DNA from 4 places in the Kosakonia sp. YIM B13571 genome. Region 3 is predicted to be linked to each of the others. Evidence: predicted binding sites of a transcription regulator. Region 3 holds the regulator's gene; each other region holds the start of a gene.
What was found. The regulator PurR, encoded in region 3, represses purine synthesis genes. The targets are predictions, from matches to a motif close to CANGCAAACGTTTGCNTG.

Region 1 (6,251 bases), on a different contig from region 3:
TGTCCGGTTTCCGTCTGATGGATTTCGGTACGCGCCGCCGTTTCTCCCGCGATGTACAACTAGCCATAGTCGAACGGTTGCAACAAGAACCCTGGTTTATTGGTACCAGTAATTATGACCTGGCCCGCCGCCTGTCGCTGACCCCCATGGGCACCCAGGCGCATGAATGGTTCCAGGCACACCAACAGATCAGCCCCGATTTGGCCACCAGCCAGCGCGCGGCGCTCGCGGCATGGCTCGAAGAGTATCCAAACCAATTGGGGATTGCGTTAACAGACTGTATTACGATGGATGCGTTTTTACGTGACTTCGGCCCGGAATTCGCAACCCGTTACCAGGGGCTGCGCCATGATTCTGGCGATCCAGTGGAATGGGGTGAAAAAGCCATTGCCCACTATGAGAAGCTCGGCATCGATCCTCTGTCGAAGACGCTGATATTCTCGGACAATCTCGATCTGAACAAAGCGCTGGATCTCTATTGCCACTTTGCCGAGCACGTCAAGCTGGGCTTTGGTATCGGGACACGCCTGACGTGTGATATTCCCGGCCTGAAACCGCTGAATATTGTTATCAAACTCGTTGAATGCAACGGAAAACCGGTGGCGAAATTATCCGACAGCCCCGGCAAAACTATCTGCCACGACAAGGCGTTTGTCCGCGCACTACGCGAAGCATTTGACCTGCCGCAGGTCAAAAAAGCCAGTTAATCACCGGGAGCCTGAAGGCTCCCTTCTTTTTTGCCGATAATTTATTAATTGTTCCTGCGAATTCTGCTTGTCTGATGGCGTACGCCAGGTAACATAGATATCCCCCCTTATCGGGCGGACAAGTGTTTATTTTTTCCGACTATTAACAGAGAGAATATTATGAGCGTTGTGCCTGTAGCCGACGTATTCCATAGCCGCGTTGCCGTTGACAGTGAAGTCACCGTACGCGGATGGGTACGCACCCGCCGAGATTCTAAAGCTGGTATCTCCTTCCTCGCCGTTTATGACGGCTCCTGCTTTAATCCTGTACAGGCCGTTATTAATAATTCTCTGCCCAATTACAATCAGGACATTTTACGCCTGACCACAGGTTGCTCGGTGATTGTGACCGGTAAAGTTGTGGCCTCACCGGGCGAAGGCCAAAGCCTTGAGATTCAGGCGACCTCTGTCGAAGTCACCGGCTGGGTTGAAGATCCGGATACCTACCCGATGGCGGCCAAACGCCACAGCATTGAGTATCTGCGCGAAGTTGCCCATTTGCGCCCGCGCACCAACCTGATTGGCGCGGTTGCGCGCGTTCGCCACACGCTGGCGCAGGCGCTGCATCGCTTCTTTGACGAACAAGGTTTCTTCTGGGTCTCCTCGCCGCTTATCACCGCGTCAGATACCGAAGGTGCAGGCGAAATGTTCCGCGTCTCCACGCTGGATATGGAAAACCTGCCACGTACCGCGGAAGGCAAAGTTGATTTTGATAAAGATTTCTTTGGCAAAGAAGCGTTCCTGACCGTTTCCGGCCAGTTGAATGCGGAAACCTATGCCTGCGCCCTGTCCAAGGTTTATACCTTCGGCCCGACTTTCCGCGCGGAGAACTCCAACACCAGCCGCCACCTGGCTGAGTTCTGGATGCTGGAACCGGAAATCGCTTTCGCCGATCTCGACGATAACGCCCGTCTGGCTGAAGCGATGCTGAAATACGCCTTTAAAGCGGTTCTGGAAGAGCGTCTGGATGATTTGAAATTCTTTGAAGAGCGTGTGGACAAAGACGCGATTGGCCGTCTGGAGCGTTTCATTGCGGCCGATTTCGCCCAGGTTGATTACACCGATGCGGTCGCCATTCTCGAAAAATGCGGAGAGAAGTTCGAGAACCCGGTTTATTGGGGCGTTGACCTGGCTTCTGAACATGAACGTTACCTGGCCGAGAAACACTTCAAAGCGCCGGTGGTGGTGAAAAACTATCCGAAAGATATCAAAGCCTTCTATATGCGCCTTAACGAAGATGGCAAAACCGTGGCGGCGATGGACGTGCTGGCACCGGGTATCGGTGAAATCATCGGCGGTTCGCAGCGTGAAGAGCGTCTTGATGTCCTGGATGCCCGTATGGCGGAAATGGGACTGAATAAAGAAGACTACTGGTGGTATCGCGATCTGCGTCGTTACGGCACAGTACCGCACTCCGGTTTCGGTCTCGGTTTTGAACGCCTGATTGCCTATGTGACCGGCGTACAGAACGTGCGTGATGTAATTCCATTCCCGCGCACGCCACGCAGCGCAACGTTCTGATGTTCTAAAGGCCAGTGTTATCGCTGGCCTTTTTCATTTATGTGATACCCGTCAACTTTTATTAACAGCACCTCGGCGCGCTCATCGAATTTCACTGCTTTTTTACCCTTCTTTGCACATTTTTACGCCTGAAAACCTTCACTACAAAAAACACCCCATCCCTTTATTACGGGATATGTCAGCCTGTTAATTAGCACTTTTGGTTAAAATTCGCACAGACATCCAGATGGCTGAATGTCATTATTAGAAAAAACGTGCCGCAGACATTTACTGGATAAGAAAAGCCTTTATCTTAATTAAATATAAGTAATTCATATAAATAGTAATAGACACGCTCAATAAACCAGCACTCTGTGCCGAATTTTGAGATGGTTCACAAAGTTCCCTTAAATACACAAACTCTTACACAATATTTCTTTTTGTTACTGCTTTAATACATTTGTAGCACTTTCAGACTAGCGAAACGTTGTTATGTTTGGAAAGATGCCTTTCAGACACAGAAAGACACCAAACTCTCATCAATAGTTCCGTAAATTTTTATTGACGGAATTTATTGGCGGCAGTGGCAGGTGTTCAAAAAAAACCAATGAGGGTAATAAATAATGATGAAGCGCAATATTCTGGCAGTGGTTATCCCTGCTCTGCTGGCAGCCGGTGCAGCTAACGCTGCAGAAATCTACAACAAAGACGGCAACAAAGTAGACATCTACGGTAAAGCTGTAGGTCTGCACTACTTCTCTAAAGACAACGGTGCCAACAGCTACGGCGGCAACGGCGATAAAACTTACGCTCGTCTGGGCTTCAAAGGCGAAACCAAAATCAACGACCAACTGACCGGTTACGGCCAGTGGGAATACAACTTCCAGGGTAACAACTCTGAAGGTGGTACCGATGCTCAGAAGGGTAACAAAACGCGTCTGGCATTCGCTGGTCTGAAATTCGGCGACGCAGGCTCTTTAGATTACGGTCGTAACTACGGTCTGGTATACGATGCAATCGGCGTAACCGATATGCTGCCAGAGTTCGGCGGCGACACCGCGAACAGCGACAACTTCTTCTCCAGCCGTAACGGTGGTCTGGCGACTTACCGTAACAGCAACTTCTTCGGCCTGGTTGACGGTCTGAACTTTGGCGTTCAGTACTTGGGTAAAAACGAGCGTGCTACAAAACTCACTGATAGTGCGGATGATATTACTCGCTCCAACGGAGATGGCTGGGCGACGTCTGTAAGCTATGACTTTGAAGGTTTTGGTATCGTTGGTGCTTACGGCGCAGCAGATCGTACCAATACGCAGGAAGCTAACGATGCGTCTGCGACTGGCTACGGCGCGGCAGGTAAGAAAGCTGAGCAGTGGGCGACCGGTATCAAATACGATGCTAACAACATCTACCTGGCAGCTCTGTATGGTGAAACCCGCAACGCAACTCGCCTGAATACTACACCTCCGGGCAGCGTTGAGCGCAATGGTTACCTGAACAAAACTCAGGACTTCTCCGTTGTTGCACAGTACCAGTTTGACTTCGGTCTGCGTCCGTCCATCGCTTACTACAAATCTAAAGCGAAAGATGTTGCAGGTATCGGTAGCGAAGATTACATCAACTATGTTGAAGTTGGCGCAACCTACTACTTCAACAAAAACATGTCCACCTATGTTGACTACATCATCAACCAGATTGATAAAGACAACAAACTGGGCGTAGGTTCTGACGACACCGTAGCAGTTGGTATCGTTTACCAGTTCTAATAGTCACCCTCGACTGTTATATGCATATCAAACAGGGCCATTGGCCCTGTTTTTTTATGCCTGCAAGATTAATTACGATGAGTTTTGAAAAGCATCGCGCTTTTTATCGCAAACGGTTGGCAATTCCTGTGTCAGCCGTTAACCTGATAGCGGATCTCCCTTCTGTCATCAAAATGGAACCTCGTCATGTTTGAGAATATAACCGCCGCCCCTGCCGACCCCATTCTGGGTCTGGCCGATCTGTTTCGCGCCGATGAACGCCCCAATAAAATCAACTTAGGCATCGGTGTATATAAAGATGAAACCGGCAAGACCCCGGTACTGACCAGCGTTAAAAAAGCCGAGCTTTATCTGCTGGAAAACGAAACCACCAAGAACTACCTCGGTATCGACGGTATTCATGAGTTTGGCCGTTGCACTCAGGAACTGCTGTTCGGCAAAGGCAACGCGATTATCAATGACAAACGTGCGCGCACCGCGCAAACGCCTGGCGGTACGGGTGGCCTGCGTGTGGCGGCGGATTTTCTCGCCAAAAACACCTCCGCAAAACGTGTCTGGGTGAGCAACCCGAGCTGGCCGAACCACAAAGGCGTGTTTAATTCAGCCGGTCTGGAAGTGTGTGAATACGCTTACTATGACGCGCAAAACCATGCGCTGGACTTCAATGGTTTGCTGGCAAGCCTGAATAACGCCCAGGCTGGCGACGTGGTGCTGTTCCACGGCTGCTGCCATAATCCGACAGGTATCGACCCAACGCTCGAACAGTGGGAAACACTGGCGAAGCTGTCCGTTGAAAAAGGCTGGCTGCCACTGTTCGACTTCGCTTACCAGGGCTTTGCTCGCGGTCTCGAAGAAGATGCTGAAGGGCTGCGCGCGTTTGCTGCGCTGCATAAAGAGTTACTGGTGGCTAGTTCATTCTCGAAAAATTTTGGCCTGTACAATGAGCGCGTCGGTGCCTGTACATTGGTGAGTGCAGACGCGGAAAGCGCCGATCGCGCCTTCAGTCAGATGAAAGCCGTTATTCGTGCCAACTACTCTAACCCGCCAGCGCACGGCGCGTCGGTGGTTGCAACCATTCTCGGTAACGAGGCTCTGCGTGCCATTTGGGAGCAAGAGTTAACGGACATGCGTCAGCGCATTCAGCGTATGCGTCTGCTGTTTGTTAATACCTTGCAGGAGAAAGGGGCTAATCGCGATTTCAGCTTCATCACCAAACAGAACGGTATGTTCTCGTTCAGCGGCCTGACCAAAGAGCAGGTGCTGCGCTTGCGTGAAGAGTTTGGGATCTACGCGGTTGCTTCAGGACGCATTAACGTCGCGGGTATGACGCCGGATAATATGTCGCCGCTGTGCGAAGCTATCGTTGCCGTACTGTAAGTTACAGCAGCAACAAAAAGGGTCGCCGAAGCGACCCTTTTTTTATTTACCAGACCGGTAATTCATCCTGCAGGAACGGATTGTGCAACCGCTCATTTCCCAGCGTAGACATCGGGCCATGGCCGGGAAGGAAAGTAACATCATCGCCCAGTGGCAACAATTTGCGCTTGATGGAATCAATCAATTGCCCATGATTGCCTTTCGGGAAATCGCTGCGGCCCACGCCACCTTTAAAAATCACGTCGCCGGAAATCAGCAAGCGGGATTGGGCGTCGAAGAACACAATATGCCCCGGCGTATGACCAGGACAGTGCAATACCTGCAGCGTTATTTTACCCACTGTTACGCTGTCGCCTTCATTTAACCAACGATCGGGCGTCAGCGGCTGGCACTCATCCAGGCCAAACATCCGGCTTTGTGCCGGCAGGCCTTGCAGCCAGAACTCATCTTCTTTTTCCGGGCCGATAATCGGCACACCATAATGCTGCGCCAGTTCGGCTGCCGCGCCAACATGATCAAGGTGACCATGCGTAAGCAGGATCTGCGTGAGTGTCACGCCAGAGGCGTCCACTTCCTGAATAATCCGTTCGGCGTCACCGCCGGGATCGACCACGGCGGCAAGTTGGGTCTGCTCACACCAGATAAGCGAACAATTCTGGGAGAACGCGGTAACCGGAATAATACGATAGTTCATACTGCTCCTGTAGCTCAGCCTGAGTTTTACCAGTGCCTTACCGGCCCGGTATCAATATGCACAAAGTTGCTGCTGGGGTAGTATCCTACACCACCCGCGCGCAGAGATAACGCGGCTTTGCGAATATTACTCAGCGAAATCCCTTCAATATGAAAATCCATTGCCTGA
Region 2 (6,251 bases), on a different contig from region 3:
ATGTCTCCTTTTAGAGACACTGTCCAATACCCAATGTCGGGAAATACAGACACTTTTGCACAGGCGAAAAAAAGCCCTCTTAAGAAGAGGGCTTACAGATTATTGCGAAATTAACCCAGTTGCTTACGCGCGTTGCGGAAGATACGCATCCACGGACTGTCTTCGCCCCAGTTTTCCGGGTGCCAGGAGTTGGAAACGGTACGGAACACGCGCTCCGGGTGCGGCATCATGATGGTTACGCGCCCGCTTTCGCTGGTCACTGCCGTAATGCCGTTCGGTGAGCCGTTCGGGTTCGCCGGGTAGGTTTCCGTCACGGCCCCGGTGTTATCCACGTAGCGCAGCGCCACCAGCCCTTTGCTTTCCAGCTGTGCCAGATGCGCGCCATCACGCACTTCCACTCGGCCTTCACCGTGAGAAACGGCGATCGGCATCTGCGAGCCAACCATACCGTTCAGCAACAGCGACGGGCTTTGCGTCACTTCCACCAGGCTGAAGCGCGCTTCAAAGCGGTCAGAGTGGTTACGCACAAAACGCGGCCACAGCTCGCTGCCAGGAATAAGTTCACGCAGGTTAGACATCATCTGGCAACCATTACACACGCCCAGCGCCAGTGTTTGCGGACGGTGGAAGAAGGTTTCGAACTCATCACGCACGCGCTCGTTGAACAGAATCGATTTCGCCCAGCCCTCACCCGCGCCGAGCACATCGCCATATGAGAAGCCGCCGCAGGCAACCAGCGACTGGAAATGCTCAAGGCCAGTGCGCCCTGCCAGCAGATCGCTCATATGCACGTCAATGGCATCAAAACCGGCGCGATGGAACGCCGCCGCCATTTCAACGTGGGAGTTAACGCCTTGTTCACGCAGCACAGCCACTTTCGGGCGCGCGCCGGTAGCAATAAACGGCGCGGCGATATCTTCATTGATATCAAAAGAGAGCTTCACGTTGAGGCCCGGATCGTTGTCATTGGCTTTCGCCTGATGCTCCTGATCCGCACACTCCGGGTTATCACGCAGGCGCTGCATCTGCCAGGTGGTTTCCGCCCACCACATGCGCAGCTGAGTGCGGCTTTCGCTGAACACCGCCTGACCATCGGCTTCAATGACAAAGCGATCGCCAGCGACGGCATGACCGAGATAGTGAACGCTATCGCCCAGGCCGTAAGCCGCCAGCACGCTTTCTACCGCTTCACGATCGGCTGCACGCACCTGAATCACCGCGCCCAGCTCTTCATTAAACAGCGCTGCGAGGCGATCCTGGCCGAGAGACGCGATGTCAACGTTGATACCACAGTGGCCGGTAAAGGCCATCTCTGCCAGCGTAACCAGCAGGCCGCCATCGGAGCGATCGTGGTAGGCCAGCAGTTTGCGGTCCGCTACCAGCGCCTGGATGGCGTCAAAGAAGCCTTTCAGTTGCTCGACGTTACGCACATCGGCCGGTTTGTCGCCAAGCTGGCGGTAAACCTGCGCCAGCGCGGTGGCGCCCAGTGCGTTACTGCCATTACCCAGGTCAATCAGCAGCAGCGCATTATCTTCCGTGGAAAGCTGTGGAGTAACCGTGCCGCGAACATCTTCAACGCGGGCAAACGCGGTGATCACCAGCGACAGCGGAGAGGTCATTTCGCGCTCCTCGCTGCCTTCCTGCCAGCGGGTTTTCATCGACATAGAGTCTTTGCCCACAGGAATAGTTAAACCCAGCGCCGGACAAAGCTCTTCGCCCACCGCTTTCACTGCGGCATACAGGCCAGCGTCTTCGCCAGGGTGCCCGGCTGCGGCCATCCAGTTTGCCGACAGCTTAATGCGTTTGATATCGCCAATCTGCGTCGCGGCGATGTTAGTGAGCGCTTCCCCCACTGCCAGGCGGGCAGAAGCGGCGAAATCGAGCAGCGCAACCGGCGCACGTTCGCCCAGCGCCATCGCTTCACCGTAGTAGCTATCGAGACTGGCGGTGGTTACCGCGCAGTTCGCCACCGGGATCTGCCACGGGCCAACCATCTGATCGCGCGCAACCATACCGGTCACCGTGCGGTCGCCGATGGTCACAAGGAAGGTTTTTTCTGCCACGGTTGGCAGGTGCAGCACGCGGTTAACCGCATCGGCAATAGAAATGCCCTGCACATTCAGCGCCTCGCCAGTTGCCTGACGAGACGCGACATCGCGGGTCATCTTCGGCGTTTTACCCAGCAGCACATCCAGCGGCATGTCGATCGGCTGATCGTTAAAGTGATTATCGTTGAGCGTCAGGTGCCGCGCTTGCGTCGCTTCACCAATCACCGCGTAAGGCGCGCGCTCGCGGCGGCACAATTCGTCAAACAGCGCCAGTTGATCGGCGGCAACCGCCAGCACGTAGCGCTCCTGTGATTCGTTACACCAGATTTCCAGCGGGCTCATTCCCGGCTCATCGCTCAGAATATCGCGCAGCTCAAAACGACCACCGCGCCCGCCGTCGCTCACCAGCTCCGGCATGGCGTTAGAAAGACCACCCGCGCCAACGTCGTGAATAAAGAGGATTGGGTTGGCATCGCCCAGTTGCCAGCAGCGGTCGATAACCTCCTGGCAACGACGCTCCATCTCCGGGTTGTCGCGCTGTACCGAGGCAAAATCGAGATCGGCGTCGGACTGACCAGATGCCATCGACGACGCCGCGCCGCCGCCCAGACCGATATTCATCGCCGGGCCGCCCAGCACGATCAGTTTCGCGCCAACGGTGATTTCACCTTTCTGTACGTGATCGGCGCGGATGTTGCCGATGCCGCCCGCCAGCATGATCGGTTTGTGGTAGCCGCGCAGCTCTTCGCCGTTGTGGCTGTTCACTTTCTCTTCATAAGTACGGAAGTAGCCGTTCAGTGCAGGACGGCCAAATTCATTGTTGAATGCCGCGCCGCCCAGTGGGCCATCAGTCATGATATCCAGCGCGGTGACGATACGATCCGGTTTGCCGAAATCCTCTTCCCACGGCTGTTCAAAGCCAGGAATGCGCAAGTTAGAAACGGAAAAGCCCACCAGCCCCGCTTTGGGTTTTGCACCACGGCCGGTTGCACCTTCGTCGCGGATTTCGCCGCCGGAACCTGTCGCCGCACCCGGCCACGGCGAAATCGCCGTCGGGTGGTTGTGGGTTTCCACTTTCATCAGAATATGCGCCGGTTCCTGATGATAGTCGTAACGCCCTTCCCCGCGATCGGCGAAGAAGCGGCCCACCTCGGAACCTTCCATCACCGCGGCGTTATCTTTATAGGCCGACAGCACGAAATCCGGCGTTTGCTCGAAGGTGTTTTTGATCATTTTGAACAACGACTTCGGCTGCTGCTGGCCATCAATCACCCAGTCGGCGTTGAAAATTTTGTGGCGGCAGTGCTCAGAGTTCGCCTGCGCGAACATATAAAGCTCAATGTCGTTCGGATTGCGCCCCAGGCGGGTGAATGCCTCTTGCAGGTAGTCGATTTCGTCTTCCGCCAGCGCAAGCCCCAGACGCAGGTTGGCCTCAATCAGCGCCTGGCGGCCTTCACCGAGCAGGTCCACGCTCTGTACCGGCGCAGGCTGATGGTGCTCAAACAGGTGTTCGGCGTCTGCTTGTGAGGTGAATACGCTCTCCATCATGCGGTCATGCAGCTCTGCGGCAACGTCGCTCCACTGGGCGTCAGTCAGCCCGGTTGCGTCAACGTAATAGGCGACGCCGCGTTCAAGGCGATTAATTTTATTGAGGCCGCAGTTGTGAGCGATATCGGTGGCTTTAGAAGACCAGGGAGAGATGGTGCCGGGACGAGGAGTGACGAGCAGTAATTTTCCGGTCGGGGTATGGCTGCTAAGGCTTGGGCCGTATTTCAGCAAGCGCTGGAGCCGTGCGTATTCATCTTCTGTCAGCCCATCATTGAGATCGGCGAAGTGAGCGTATTCGGCGTAAATGTTGCTTACCGGGAGGTTGGCAGCCTGAAAACGTGCCAGCAGTTTGTTGATACGGAAAGCGGACAATGCAGGCGAACCACGCAGAATTTCCATCATAAGTCTCTCGTCTTCGATTACGAAGCGTCGGGGACGCTTTAAGTGTGCACCAGGGGAAAACGGGCGTCATTATAGAGAATCCTGCGCGCCGACGAAACCGTTTGCGTCGAAATAAAATCGCCGCCAATTTTTAACAATAGCTGTCGCCGAATGCTCTAATTAGTTGCCAACTGGCGTTTTGTTGCGCAAAATGCCGCTCAATCACCGACAAACCTTACTGTTATCATCACGAGAACCTTCTGAGGCAAAGCACGGCGCAGAGAATTAACTCCTTGAAAAAATTTAAGATTAATTATCTGCTCATCGGCATTGTCACCCTGCTGCTGGCAGCGGCCCTGTGGCCTTCTATCCCCTGGTTCGGCAAAGCCGATAATCGCATCGCGGCGATCAAAGCTCGTGGGGAGCTGCGCGTCAGTACGGTAGCCACACCGCTGACTTACAACACCGTTGATGGCAAAACGTATGGGCTGGATTACGATCTCGCGCAGCATTTTGCCGATTACCTTGGCGTCAAACTGAAAGTCACAGTACGGCAGAATATCAGCCAATTGTTTGACGACCTGGATAATGACGACGCCGATATGCTCGCCGCTGGGTTGGTCTACAACAGCGAACGGGTGAAAAACTACCAAACCGGGCCGGTTTACTACTCCGTTTCTCAGCAGCTGGTGTATCGCGTGGGCAGCTACCGCCCACGGACGCTGGAGTCCGTTAATGCCAGCCAGTTAACCGTTGCCTCCGGCCATGTTGTGCTGGACGATCTGCGCGAAATAAAAGAGAAGAAGTACCCGGAGTTAAGCTGGACGGTGGATGAAAAAATCGGCACGACCGCACTACTGCAACAAGTCGTCGACGGGAAACTGAGCTACACCATCGCCGATTCGGTCGCGATTAGCCTGTACCAGCGCGTCCATCCCGAACTGGCAGTGGCGCTGGATATCACCGATGAGCAGCCCGTCACCTGGTTTAGCAAGCGCGATGACGATAATACGCTGTCGGCCGCGATGCTCGATTTTTTCAATAATATGAATGAAGACGGCACACTTGCGCGATTAGAGGAGAAATACCTCGGCCACGGCGAAGGTTTTGACTATGTCGACACGCGCACCTTTTTACGTGCCGTTGATAGCGTCCTGCCGGATCTGCAACCGCTGTTTGAAAAGTACGCCCAGGCGATCGACTGGCGACTGCTCGCAGCCATCTCTTATCAGGAGTCGCACTGGGATTCCCAGGCCACATCCCCCACCGGCGTTCGTGGTTTGATGATGCTGACTCGCAATACGGCGCAGAGTCTGGGTTTAAGCGATCGTACTGACGCGGAGCAAAGCATTAGCGGCGGCGCACGTTATCTGGTGGATATGATGAGCAAAGTGCCGGACTCCGTTCCGCAGGATGAAAAAATCTGGTTCGCGCTGGCGGCTTATAATATGGGCTACGCACATATGCTGGATGCCCGCGCATTGACGGCGAAGACGAAAGGCAATCCGGACAGTTGGGCAGACGTGAAACAGCGCCTGCCGCTATTAAGCCAGAAACAATACTACAGCAAGCTGACGTACGGTTACGCTCGCGGGCATGAAGCGTATGCCTATGTAGAAAATATTCGTAAGTATGAAATTAGCCTGGTTGGCTATTTGCTGGAAAAAGAGAAGGAAGCAGTAAAAGCGCTGAAGCTGGCGCAGAGTTACCCGGCGGTATCAACGGATGAATTGAATCGCCCGGCTTACGGCGTGCTGCCCTTTAGTGCGTTAACCGCTAATGACGCCTTCCCGCGAAACCCGCTGCTGGTGCCGGACGCACTGGTGCAAAACCCACGCAAAGTTAACCGCTAGCGGTTGTTCTGGAGAGCTGAGGGATCGCCAGCCGGTTTTTTCAGGGCTTTCTTCTCCAGCCGACGCTGGCGGAAAAAGTCGCTCAGCATCGCAGCGCATTCGTCGCGTAATACACCTTCGGTTATCTCCACCCGATGGTTCATGCCCGGATGGTGCAACACATCCATCAGCGATCCCGCCGCGCCGGTTTTCGCATCCCGCGCACCAAAGACCAATTGACCAATACGGCTGTGCACCATGGCGCCCGCGCACATAACGCATGGCTCCAGCGTGACATATAAAGTGGTATCAATAAGACGGTAGTTTTGCAGCACCAGCCCACCCTGGCGCAACGCCATAATTTCCGCATGCGCGGTAGGATCGTGGCGGCCAATCGGCCGGTTCCAGCCTTCGCCGATCACCTGACCGTTATGCACCAGCA
Region 3 (6,251 bases):
GCAACGGCGGAACCACCGCAAACGTCGCCGCCCCCCATACCACCATACTAATGGCCGCGCCCACTTCGCTGCGCGCCAGGAACGGGATCGCCAGCATGATAGCAATCAGCAAGATCAAAAAACCTTTCAGCGTGCCGGTGACCGAGCGATCCGCCAGTTTGCCACCGAGATAGTTACCAATGGAGAAGCCAACACCAATCAACACCAGCATCGCAGTCACAAAGACGGGAGTGGCATCGGTAATGGTGTGCAGCACCGGCGCAATATAGGTATACAGCGTGAACATGGCACCTGCGCCGAGCACAGTCGTCAGCAGCGCAGACAACACTTGTGGGCGTACCAGCACCGAAAGCTCTTTACGTACATCCGGGCGCTCACCTGCCCCACCTTTCGGCAGCGAAAAGAACAGGCTCGCCATGGCAATCACACCCAGCCCGGCGGTGGCCATAAACGACATACGCCAGCCAATGGTTTCACCCAGCCATGTTGCGGCAGGTACACCGCCAATGTTAGCAATGGTCAGTCCCATGAACATGGTCGCCACCGCGCTAGCCTGCTTCTCTTTCGCGACAACGCTTGCTGCCACCACCGAGCCAAGACCAAAGAAAGCACCATGGTTCAGGCTGGTGACGATACGCGCCAGCATTAATGTGGTGTAATCCGGTGCAATCGCCGATAGCACGTTACCGAGCGTAAAAATCGCCATCAAAAAGATCAGCGCGTTGCGTCTGCCACGGTGCGACAGCAACAGCGTCATCAACGGCGCACCGACCATCACACCGATAGCATAAGCGCTAATCAGCATCCCCGCCGCCGGAATAGAGACGTCAACGCCGCGGGCAATAACCGGCAGTAATCCCATCGGGGAAAACTCGGTGGTACCAATGCCGAAGGCGCCAATCGCCAGGGCAAGCAAAGGGAAATTAATTTTCATCTGTCACTCCAAAAAAGACATGCCGACTTGCGACCCTGTCGCTGAAGTCAAAAGTATGACAGCAATCACAAAAAACAGAAGTTAGCAGAATGACAAAAGATTATTGCAGAAGTGATAACAATAGCGGGGGGAAGAAAAACGAGGGAGAAGGCTCTCCCTCGCGATAGATCAATGCAGTGCAGCAGTCAGGCCGCCGAAAACAATCAGGCTCAGAACGATGACGGTAGTAACTAAAGAATACTTCAGATCGGTGCTCATCAATTTTCCCCTTTTTAATTTCCCCACAAAAAGTGAGATAACGCATTTTTGCACAAATTATCTTAAAAATCTTGCGGGAATTCACAGGAGAAACGTTTTAATACTTCCCCTTTTGCTCAAGATCAGACAAAATTCGACGCTAAATTTATTAGCGTACCGGCCATTGACTCCCCTCCTGACGTCCCGTGTCGTTTTCCCGGCGTACCGCACCCCCTTTGATGGGTACAGGGTGATTAAAGGCAAACGTTTACCTAAAGTATTATCAGGAGCTTATGATATGGTCTGGAGTGATATCTGATGGCAACGATTAAAGACGTAGCGAAACGAGCAAACGTTTCCACTACAACCGTATCACATGTAATCAACAAAACCCGTTTCGTCGCCGAAGAGACACGCAACGCCGTGTGGGCGGCAATTAAAGAGTTGCACTATTCCCCCAGCGCCGTCGCTCGCAGCCTGAAAGTCAATCACACAAAATCGATCGGCTTGCTGGCAACCAGCAGCGAAGCAGCCTATTTTGCCGAAATTATCGAAGCCATAGAGAAAAAGTGCTTCCAGAAGGGTTACACCTTAATCCTCGGCAATGCCTGGAATAGCCTGGAAAAACAGGGCGCTTATCTGTCGATGATGGCGCAAAAGCGCGTCGATGGTTTACTGGTGATGTGTTCCGAATACCCGGAATCACTATTGAGCATGCTGGAAGAGTACCGTCATATTCCCATGGTGGTGATGGACTGGGGCGAATCGAAGGCCGACTTTACTGATTCCGTTATTGATAACGCCTTTGAAGGCGGGTACATGGCCGGGCGTTATCTTATCGATCGTGGACATCGCGATATTGGCGTGATCCCCGGGCCTCTGGAGCGTAACACGGGTGCTGGCCGCCTGGCAGGCTTTATGAAAGCGATGGAAGAAGCCCTTATTACTGTGCCGGAAAACTGGATAGTACAGGGTGATTTCGAGCCGGAATCCGGCTATCGCGCAATGCAGCAAATCCTTGGTCAAACGCATCGCCCTACCGCAGTCTTTTGCGGCGGCGACATTATGGCGATGGGCGCGCTTTGCGCTGCCGATGAAATGGGTTTACGCGTACCGCAGGATATTTCCCTGATTGGTTATGACAATGTTCGCAACTCACGCTTCTTTACCCCGGCCTTGACCACGATTCACCAGCCGAAAGATTCGCTGGGGGAAACGGCGTTTACCATGCTGCTTGATCGCATCGTCAACAAGCGCGAAGAGTCACAGTCTATTGAAGTGCACCCGCGCCTGGTTGAGCGCCGCTCCGTGGCCGATGGCCCGTTCCGCGACTACCGCCGCTAACCGCTTCTGACGGAGCCGTTAATTCGGCTCCCGTAACCACTCGTCATTCAGCGTTTCACTATCCCCCAGATATTCCAGCAGCCAGTTTAACGCTGGGGAAGCCTCATTTTGTTGCCACGTCAGACAGCACGCCGCATCCGGGAAGGGATTTTCCAGGGTCAGCGCAACCCAGTCGCCACTGTCGAGGCGCGGGCGGGCAAAGTGTGCCGGTACCATTCCCACGCATAACCCTGCAGATAAGCAAGCCTCTGATGATGCCCAATCAGGGACAATCACGCGTTTCTGATTATCCAGCAGCCAAGTAATACGTTTCGGCAACGAACGGGACGTATCTTCCTGGATAAGTGAAGGCCAGTTGCGCAAGGTGTCGTCGCTAAGCGGGCCTGCCATCGACGCCAACGGATGGCGGCTGGAAACCACACATTTCCAGCTCAGCATTCCCATATCACGAAACGCATAACGTCCACCGACGGGGATTGCTTGCGTTGCACCAATCGCCAGTTCAACCCGCCCATCAGCAAGCGCATCCCAGACTCCGTTAAAGACTTCCTGATAAACCTGCAACTCAACATCACTGAAATGGCGATAGAAATCGACGATCAATTGCCGGGTACGTTCAGGTTTTACAATGTTGTCGACGGCAATCGCCAGTTGCCCGCGCCAGCCATTGGCGATTTGCTGGCACTGCTGACGAGTGACCTGCATTTTTTTGATAACAGCTCGCCCTTCTTTCAAAAACCAGACCCCGGCAGGCGTAAGTTCTACATCCCGATGACGGCGCTCAAACAGCGGAACGGCAAGCCACTCTTCAAGCTGCCGCACGGTATAGCTCACCGCAGAAGGTACACGATGTAACTCCTGCGCCGCACCGCTAAAACTGCCATTACGCGCTACAGCATCAACCACTTCCAGCGAATATTCTGACCACATAATCTGCCTGCAAAAATTTTGAAACCACTACGCAAATATTAGCGTTTCACAAGCGCTAATGCACTCCTTACACTCGACAGCCCTGATTACCTGCAATAAAGAGAACCCCTAATGCAACCTGGCAACGGATTTTTAGTCTGGCTCGCGGGATTAAGCGTGCTCGGCTTTTTAGCCACTGATATGTACCTCCCCGCCTTCAGCGCGATACAGCAAGATTTACACACATCGTCTGCGGTGGTTAGCGCAACTTTAAGCCTGTTTCTGGCGGGCTTTGCCATTGCGCAATTGGTATGGGGGCCGCTATCAGATCGCTATGGTCGCAAGCCGGTTTTACTGGCCGGGCTGGCGATTTTTGCGCTGGGCTGTCTGGGAACATTATGGGTACGCGATGCAACCTTGTTACTGGTGCTGCGTTTTGTGCAAGCCGTGGGGGTCTGCGCCGCCACGGTAAGCTGGCAGGCGCTGGTGACGGATAACTACCCTGCACATCGCGTCAATCGCATCTTCGCCACCATTATGCCGCTCGTGGGTTTGACGCCAGCGCTGGCACCGTTGCTTGGCGCCTGGATCCTTGCGCATTTCAACTGGCAGGCCATTTTCGCCACCTTACTGGCGATTACGTTAATTCTGATGATCCCGGCATGGCGACTGAAATCACCGGCGAAGAAAATTGAACACCACGAACAACCGCTAACATTTATGGATCTGCTGCGCGCTCGATACTACCGCGGAAACGTAATTATCTATGCCGCCTGCTCTGCCAGCTTCTTCGCCTGGCTGACCGGCTCGCCGTTTATTCTGCATGAAATGGGTTATGGCCCATCGGTTATAGGCCTCAGTTATGTGCCGCAAACCATCGCCTTTTTAGTGGGCGGTTACGGTTGCCGTGCCGCGTTGCAGAAATGGCAGGGTTCTCGTTTGCTGCCGTGGCTGCTGGGGGCTTTCGCGTTAAGTGTCCTCGCCACCTGGGCCGTCGGTTTTATGCCGGACGTTTCGCTGACCGCGCTGCTCATCCCCTTCTGCTTTATGGCAATGGCGAACGGCGCGATTTACCCTATCGTGGTCGCGCAGGCTCTGCGCCCTTTCCCGCAGGCAACCGGTCGCGCGGCCGCATTGCAGAATACGCTACAGCTGGGTTTATGTTTCCTGGCAAGTCTGGTCGTCTCATGGCTAATCGCAACGCCACTGCTCACCACCACCAGTGTTATGGTGTCAATGGTGTTACTGGCCGCGTTGGGCTATCGGCTACAGCGCCGTACTCAGGATGAACTGGCTGATAAAAAGGTTGTGGCTCCCTCATCGCATTGATAATTGCGCAAGCGACTATCAATAACACAGTGATTAGCTTGCTACCTGCTTTTTATTGAATCACCCGATATTGAAGCCTATACTCATTTTCGGCTGTTTCATAAATACGATAAATATTATGCATTAACGGGTACCGGATTGTACCCGTTTACCCATGGAAGGCCTTTCGGCAAGGGTTCTCTCCCTTCCTCTGTTCTACGTCGGATATCAGCCTCACGGTGAAAACCGTGAGATTTCTCACAAGCCCGAAAAAGCGTCTACGCTGTTTGAAGGTTCTGATCACTGCGAGTGATGGAGAAGTTATGAGTTCATCGTGTATAGAAGAAGTTAGCGTACGGGATGACAATTGGTTCCGTATAGCAAACGAACTGCTGGGTCGCGCAGGTATCCGCGTCAACGGTCCCGCAGCGTCAGATATTCAGGTGAAAAACCCTGATTTTTTCAAACGTGTTTTACAAGAAGGTTCGCTCGGACTCGGCGAAAGTTATATGGACGGCTGGTGGGATTGCGCCCGCCTGGACATATTCTTTACCAAAGTCCTGCGCGCCGGGCTGGAAAACCAACTTCCACACCATCTCAAAGACACACTCCGCATTGCCGGAGCAAGATTATTTAATCTGCAAAGTAAAAAAAGGGCCTGGATTGTGGGCAAAGAACATTACGATCTCGGTAATGATCTGTTTACCCGCATGCTGGATCCGCAGATGCAATACTCTTGCGCCTACTGGAAAGACGCTGAAACGCTGGATGACGCACAACGGGCAAAATTGCGGCTTATTGGTGACAAGCTGCAATTGAAACCCGGTATGCGCGTGCTGGATATTGGCTGTGGATGGGGTGGACTGGCGCAGTTTATGGCGCAAAATTACGGCGTCAGCGTGGTGGGTGTGACAATTTCTGCAGAGCAGCAAAAACTGGCACAGAAGCGTTGCGAAGGGCTGGATGTCGATATTCGCTTGCAGGATTATCGCGACCTTGACGAGCAATTTGACCGCATTGTCTCCGTTGGCATGTTTGAACATGTCGGGCCAAAAAACTACGCGACCTACTTCCGCGTCGTCGATCGTAACCTGAAACCCGATGGCATTTTTTTACTGCACACCATCGGCTCAAAACGTACCGATCACAGTGTTGATCCGTGGATCAACCGCTACATTTTCCCGAATGGCTGCCTGCCTTCAGTGCGACAGATTGCGGATGCCAGCGAATCACATTTTGTGATGGAAGACTGGCACAATTTCGGCGCGGATTATGACCGTACGTTGATGGCGTGGCATGAGCGTTTTCTTAATAGTTGGCCGGAAATCGCCGACAACTACTCAGAACGCTTTAAACGGATGTTCAGCTATTATCTCAATGCCTGTGCAGGGGCGTTTCGTGCGCGCGATATTCAGCTCTGGCAGGTGGTTTTTAGCCGGGGTATTGAACACGGATTACGCGTAGCGCGTTAAAAAAATAAACCCCGGCATGCCGGGGTTTATTTTTACTCTTCGCTGGC
Region 4 (6,251 bases), on a different contig from region 3:
AGGCGGCTTTCAGCTCGGTATCATCTTTACGCAAGCCGATACCGGTGCCATCACCGAAGTATTTTTTGTCTTTTACTGACGGACCAGCAAATGCAAAATCTTTCCCGGCAGGCTGTTTCAGGAAGCCTTCGCTGGCGGCAACTTCATCCTGGAACGCGGCGTCCAGACGACCTGCGGCGAGGTCAGAATAGATCAAATCCTGGTTCTGATAAGCCACCACATCGATGCCTTTACTGCGCCAGTTGTCATTGGCGTAGCCTTCCTGCGTCGAGCCTTGCAACACGCCAACATGCTTACCTTTCAGCGACTCCAGCGTCGGTTGAATCGGCGAGCCTTTAGCGGCGATCAGGCGGGAATCTGCGGCGTAAAGTTTGTCAGAGAAGGCGATCTCTTGCTGACGTTTCTCGGTAATCGACAGAGAAGAGATGATGGCATCGATTTTCTTCGCTTTCAGCGACGGGATCAGCGCGTCGAAATCGCTACCCACCCAAGTGCATTTCACGTGAATGCGTTTGCACATTTCATTGCCAAGATCGATATCAAAACCCACGAAGTCCCCTTTCGCATCTTTCGATGAGAACGGTGCGTAAGTTGCATCCGTACCGATGCGTACCGTCTGGGGAAGCGCTGCATAAACGCTGGCTGTCGCCGACAGACCCAGCAGTAAAGACAGAGCAAGAACCGTCTTCTTCATACATTACCCTCAAGTGTTCTGTTTTTATTTTGTATTACGTTGTGTTGTGTGTTGCTGGTAGTTACCTTGCACGTCTTATGCCACTTTCCCGCGCGTTAAAAAACACTGCGTTAAATTTGTTAATAAAACGTTGCAAACTTACTTAATGATGAAAGATAGCAGCTCTGCTGAACGAACCGCAGTGCTAACACAGCGAAAAGAGGATTAAATGTTGAGGATATGATCGCGCTTGCAGAATTGCCCCAAAAAAGCGCATGCCGGTATGACGCGCACTATTTTGCGACATCGCTCCCTTGCCAGCGAGTAAAAAGGTCTTGCGGTAATTCAATATCGAACTGATCCAGCACGCGGTTTACCGTCTGATCAACCACCTCTTGCAAACTCTGCGGGCGATGATAAAACGCCGGAACCGGCGGCATAATCACCGCGCCCAGTTCCGCCGCTTGTGTCATCAATCGCAGGTGTCCGAGATGCAACGGCGTTTCACGCACGCACAGCACCAGCGGTCTACGCTCTTTGAGCACCACGTCCGCCGCACGGGTCAGCAGGCTGTCGGTATAACTGTGAACAATGCCGGAAAGGGTTTTGATCGAGCACGGCAAAATCACCATGCCTGCGGTTTTAAACGAGCCAGAAGAGATACTGGCAGCAATATCGCGCGCGTCATGCACCACGTTCGCCAGCGATTGTACATCACGCAGCGAGTAGTCGGTTTCCAGAGCGAGGGTCTGGCGAGCGGCCTGACTCATGACCAGATGGGTTTCGACTTCCGCCACGTCACGCAGCACCTGCAACAGACGCACGCCGTAGAGCGCACCGCTGGCACCTGAGATACCCACTATGAGTCGTTTCATGATTGTTGCCCCTTTTTACACGCACGAACTTTGCCTGATTATAGAGGGCGTTGCAACAGCTTGCGCCCCTCAGAGCGGGGGCGCAGGAGGATCAACCTTCGTTATGCATCTCTAAACTTTCCACTTCGTTCTGAAGTTGCACCGCTTTGGCATCGTCATTACGCAAGGAGTCGAGATAATCCAGGTATTGCTGATCAACATCTTTGGTGACGTAGATACCGTTAAATACCGAACATTCAAACTGCTGAATATCCGGGTTCTCGGCGCGCACCGCGTCAATCAAATCGTTAAGATCCTGGAAAATCAGCCCGTCAGCGCCGATGATCTGGCGGATTTCATCCACTTCACGACCGTGCGCAATCAGCTCATTTGCCGTTGGCATATCGATACCGTAGACGTTCGGGAAACGAATTTCCGGGGCGGCAGAAGCGAGATAGACTTTCTTCGCGCCAGCTTCGCGCGCCATCTCGATAATCTGCTCTGAAGTGGTGCCGCGTACGATGGAATCATCCACCAGCAGCACGTTTTTATCGCGGAACTCAGCGCGGTTGGCGTTCAGTTTGCGGCGCACAGATTTACGGCGCAACTGTTGGCCCGGCATGATGAAGGTACGGCCGACATAGCGGTTTTTCACAAAACCCTGGCGGTACGGCTTACCGAGAATACGGGCGATTTCCAGTGCGATATCGCAGGAGGTTTCCGGAATCGGAATAACCACGTCGATATCCAGATCTTCCCATTCGCGGGCAATCTTTTCGCCGAGTTTAGTGCCCATGTTCACACGCGCGCTGTAGACGGAAATTTTGTCGATAAAAGAGTCCGGGCGCGCAAAGTAAACGTACTCAAACAGGCACGGGTTGCTGACCGGGTTGTCCGCGCACTGGCGGCTGAACAACTGGCCTTTTTCAGTGATATACACCGCTTCGCCCGGCGCGACATCGCGCAGGAAGTCAAAGCCCAGCGTATCAAGCGCCACGCTTTCAGAAGCGACCATATACTCGGTGCGGCCATCGCCGAGCTCACGTTTGCCCAGCACCAGCGGGCGAATACCGTTCGGATCGCGGAACGCAACCATACCGTGGCCGATAATCATTGCCACACAAGCGTATGCACCGCGGATCTGGTGGTTGGTGGCGGCAATGGCGGCAAAAATGTTGTCGGCTTCCAGCGGATAATGGCGGAAGTTATCCAGCTCACTGGCAAAGATATTGAGCAGGATTTCAGAATCAGAGGTGGTGTTAATGTGGCGACGCTTCTCTTCGAACAGCTTTTTACGCAGCTCGTGCGCATTGGTCAGATTGCCGTTGTGCGCAAGCGTAATGCCGTACGGGGAGTTAACGTAAAAAGGCTGCGCTTCTGAAGCACTGGAGCTGCCCGCAGTGGGATAACGTACGTGACCAATACCCATATTGCCCTGCATACGCTGCATATGGCGGGCTTCAAATACATCACTCACCATGCCGTTCGCTTTACGCAGACGGAAACAGTTATTGGCATCAATCGTGATGATGCCCGCAGCATCCTGCCCACGGTGCTGAAGCACCGTCAACGCGTCATAAATCGACTGGTTTACCGGCATAAAACCGGCGATACCGACAATACCGCACATACGTCTTTTCCTCGTTAAGAGTTTGGTTTAGTAGGCGTAATTGTCGAAGACAGTTTGAACACGGACAGCGCGCAACAACCGGAGCGTACACGTAGTACGCGAGGATTGTGAGCACTGCCCAGGTTCAAAATGGCGAGTAAAATAGCCTAATACACCAAACTCTAAGCCACATCTCAGGGTTTATGCCCTGGGCAAGAAACTCGACGAGCTTTGCAGATAGTCAAAGAACCATCTGATGATGAAGCTGAATTGCGGGATAAGCTGCGACTTCTGCCAGTCTTCACTCTTCGACAGGCCTGTAAAGGTATCCAGAAAGAACAGAATGGCGGCGACGATCAGCACGCCGCGTAGCGCGCCAAAACAGATCCCCAACACCCTGTCAGTACCCGACAGGCCGGTTTTCTCCACCAACGCACCGATCACATAGTTAACGATAGCGCCAACAATCAGCGTCGCGATAAACAGGACTGCAATGGCGATGCCATTGCGCACCAGTTCGTCTTCAAAGCCCGTGAACCAGACAGACAGGTAAGTGTAGTAATGACTGGCGACAAAGAAAGCACAGCCCCATGTCACCAGCGATAACGCTTCACGAACAAAGCCGCGGATCAGGCTTACCAGACAAGAAAAACCAATCACCGCAATGATGGCGTAATCAATCCAGACCATATGTGTCCCACGATTTTACGCCCTGTCGTCCAGTTCGGGGCGCATTCTAACAGAAAAAGAAAACGTTTGCGTAGGGATTTCCTTCCCGCGCGGAAATAAAAATGGCGCTGAAAAAATATTCAACGCCATCGGAACTTTGGCCTCTTCGGGCGTGTTAATTATTGGCTTCCCTCGCCCTCTTATGTCGCAAAGCGAGGCAAGGATCAGCCATTAATTCGCGCTATAGTTCATGACAACGCCGCTTAAACCTGAGATCTGTTTAAGCTCGCCGAGTGAATCTTTTAGCTTGTCCCGTGATGCATCCGGTCCCACCAGAATGCGGGTAATTTTACCCTGAACCGGCGTCGTCGGCGACGTGTAAACGCGATACCCCGCGCCACGTAATTTGCCCACCACTTCATTCACTTTATCGGCGTTTTTCAGCGCGCCCAGTTGCACGACATACGCTTTACCGGTCGGCGCGGATTTATCCTCCTGCGCTTTTGCCGGCGCGTCGTTGGTCGCCGTCTGCTGCTCACGTGCGGCAGGCGGTTGCGCCTGCTGCTGCGGTTGCGGTTTTGGCTGCGGCTTCTCGACAGGTTTTGGCTTTGGCTGTTCTACCGGCGTACTGGTGACTTCCGGATCCGGGCTGCCGTTCCCCGCCAGGCGCGACGAATCCAGCGATGGCGCTGCCGCGTTCCCGGCGCGCACCTCTTCCGCTGCACCTTCCGGCGGCTGCGCCGGTAACGCTTGCGTTGCCGCAGGCATCATATCGGGCTCATCGCGATCGCCGGGTTTCGGCACCAGCGGGATCGCCGCGAACTCATCCTGATAATGCTTTTTCTGCCCGTCGAGTAGCCCAGGGAGAATAATCACCCCGAGCGCGACCAGCACAATGGTTCCCATCAAACGGTTCTGAAACTTACTTGCCACCGGTTCTCCCCGCTTTTTCCATCGCTTCCATGACATGTGCCACCGTGTGGAACGAGCCACACACTAGCACGGTATCACAGGCGTCGGCGTCCGCCATTGCCGCCTGCCAGGCCTGCGCGACATCCGGCCATGCACGGCTGTTTTGCAGATGCGCCAGCAATTGTTCCGCTGTTGCACCGCGCGGCCCTTCCAGAGGGGCACAATACCAGCTATCGACCACCGGCTCCAGACAGGCAAGCGTTCCGGCGATGTCTTTATCATGCAACATGCCAATCACCGCCAGCACGCGCCCGGTTTTCGGTAGCGCGGAAAGGCGCCCGGCAAGATAGCCTGCCGCATGAGGATTATGCGCGACATCGAGGATAAGACGCGGCGACTCGCTCACAATCTGGAAGCGTCCGGGCAAAATCGCGCTGGCGATGCCATCGCGGATAGCCTGCTCGCTCACCGCCAGTTTGCTGGCGCGCAGCGCGGCCAACGCGGTGGCGGCATTTGGCTGCGGCACCTGCGGTAGCGGCAATCCGTTCAGCTCGCCCTGCGCATCGCGAAAACGCCAGCTATCTGCGCTCACTTCATACTGCCAGTCCACGTCACGGCGCAGCAGTTGCGCATCTTTTTCATGCGCCACGTCGGCAATGGTGTGCGGCATGTCTGGTTCGCCAACCACCGCCGGTTTACCGCTGCGGAAGATGCCCGCTTTTTCGCGGCCAATACTTTCACGGTCCGGCCCCAGCCAGTCGGTATGATCAAGTGCAATGCTGGTGACAACGGCGACATCGGCATCAACCAGATTGGTCGCATCCAGGCGACCACCAAGGCCGACTTCCAGAATCACCACATCGAGCTGCGCCTGTTTAAACAGCCACAGTGCCGACAGAGTGCCGTATTCAAAGTAACTCAGCGAAATATCGCCACGCACAGCTTCGATTTCGGCAAAAGAGTGGGTATGTGCGCTCTCGGCCAGCTCATCACCCTGCACACGTACGCGTTCGGTGTAACGCACCAGATGCGGCGAACTGTAAACGCCGACACGGTAACCCGCAGCCAGCAAGATGGATTCCAGTGTGCGGCAGGTCGTACCTTTGCCATTGGTTCCGGCAACGGTAAAGACAAACGGCGCGGGACGGAGCACATCGAGACGCGCCGCCACCTGGCTTACGCGCTCAAGGCCCAAATCGATGGTTTTACTGTGCAGATTTTCCAGATAAGAAAGCCACGCGGCCAGGGGCGACGTGGCTTGCGGAATGCGTTTTGTGTCCATGGTGCCCGTTGATAATGTACGGTTTGAAAAGCAAAAGGGCAGAGCCTGTCGGCTCTGCCCTTCGGTATTATCAGGCTTCGCCTTCCTGATCGGTCGGTGACGGCATCACCGTGCCCGTCAGCGTATCTTCCGGTTCCGGCGACGGCAGATTCATCAGCTTCGCCAGAATACGCGCCAGTTTAAGGCGCAGTTCCGGGCGGCGGATAATCATATCGATCGCACCTTTTTCAATCAGGAATTCGCTGCGCTGGA

Region 1: ACFX4O_RS01200 (amino acid aminotransferase) is a predicted target of PurR. The motif match lies at 4,118-4,135, and genes of this name have one in related genera.
Region 2: purL (phosphoribosylformylglycinamidine synthase) is a predicted target of PurR. The motif match lies at 4,089-4,106, and genes of this name have one in related genera.
Region 4: cvpA (colicin V production protein) is a predicted target of PurR. The motif match lies at 3,882-3,899, and genes of this name have one in related genera.

Annotation. Positions count from the first base shown of each region.
Region 1 covers NZ_JBHZPL010000001.1:233,720-239,970, forward strand. Annotated here, with positions in the region: gene pncB (nicotinate phosphoribosyltransferase) at 1-707, shown strand, start outside; gene asnS (asparagine--tRNA ligase) at 867-2,267, shown strand; gene ompF (porin OmpF) at 2,870-4,012, shown strand; gene ACFX4O_RS01200 (amino acid aminotransferase) at 4,199-5,389, shown strand; gene ACFX4O_RS01205 (MBL fold metallo-hydrolase) at 5,436-6,083, opposite strand; gene ACFX4O_RS01210 (YcbK family protein) at 6,110-6,251, opposite strand, start outside.
Region 2 covers NZ_JBHZPL010000007.1:29,032-35,282, reverse strand. Annotated here, with positions in the region: gene purL (phosphoribosylformylglycinamidine synthase) at 111-3,998, opposite strand; gene mltF (membrane-bound lytic murein transglycosylase MltF) at 4,271-5,830, shown strand; gene tadA (tRNA adenosine(34) deaminase TadA) at 5,827-6,251, opposite strand, start outside.
Region 3 covers NZ_JBHZPL010000002.1:165,680-171,930, reverse strand. Annotated here, with positions in the region: gene ACFX4O_RS05940 (MFS transporter) at 1-934, opposite strand, end outside; gene ACFX4O_RS05935 (YnhF family membrane protein) at 1,103-1,192, opposite strand; gene purR (HTH-type transcriptional repressor PurR) at 1,490-2,515, shown strand; gene punR (DNA-binding transcriptional activator PunR) at 2,534-3,445, opposite strand; gene punC (purine nucleoside transporter PunC) at 3,557-4,753, shown strand; gene cfa (cyclopropane fatty acyl phospholipid synthase) at 5,056-6,204, shown strand; gene ACFX4O_RS05910 (riboflavin synthase subunit alpha) at 6,237-6,251, opposite strand, start outside.
Region 4 covers NZ_JBHZPL010000008.1:58,119-64,369, reverse strand. Annotated here, with positions in the region: gene argT (lysine/arginine/ornithine ABC transporter substrate-binding protein ArgT) at 1-694, opposite strand, end outside; gene ACFX4O_RS17655 (UbiX family flavin prenyltransferase) at 967-1,548, opposite strand; gene purF (amidophosphoribosyltransferase) at 1,640-3,157, opposite strand; gene cvpA (colicin V production protein) at 3,338-3,826, opposite strand; gene dedD (cell division protein DedD) at 4,037-4,738, opposite strand; gene folC (bifunctional tetrahydrofolate synthase/dihydrofolate synthase) at 4,728-5,999, opposite strand; gene accD (acetyl-CoA carboxylase, carboxyltransferase subunit beta) at 6,070-6,251, opposite strand, start outside.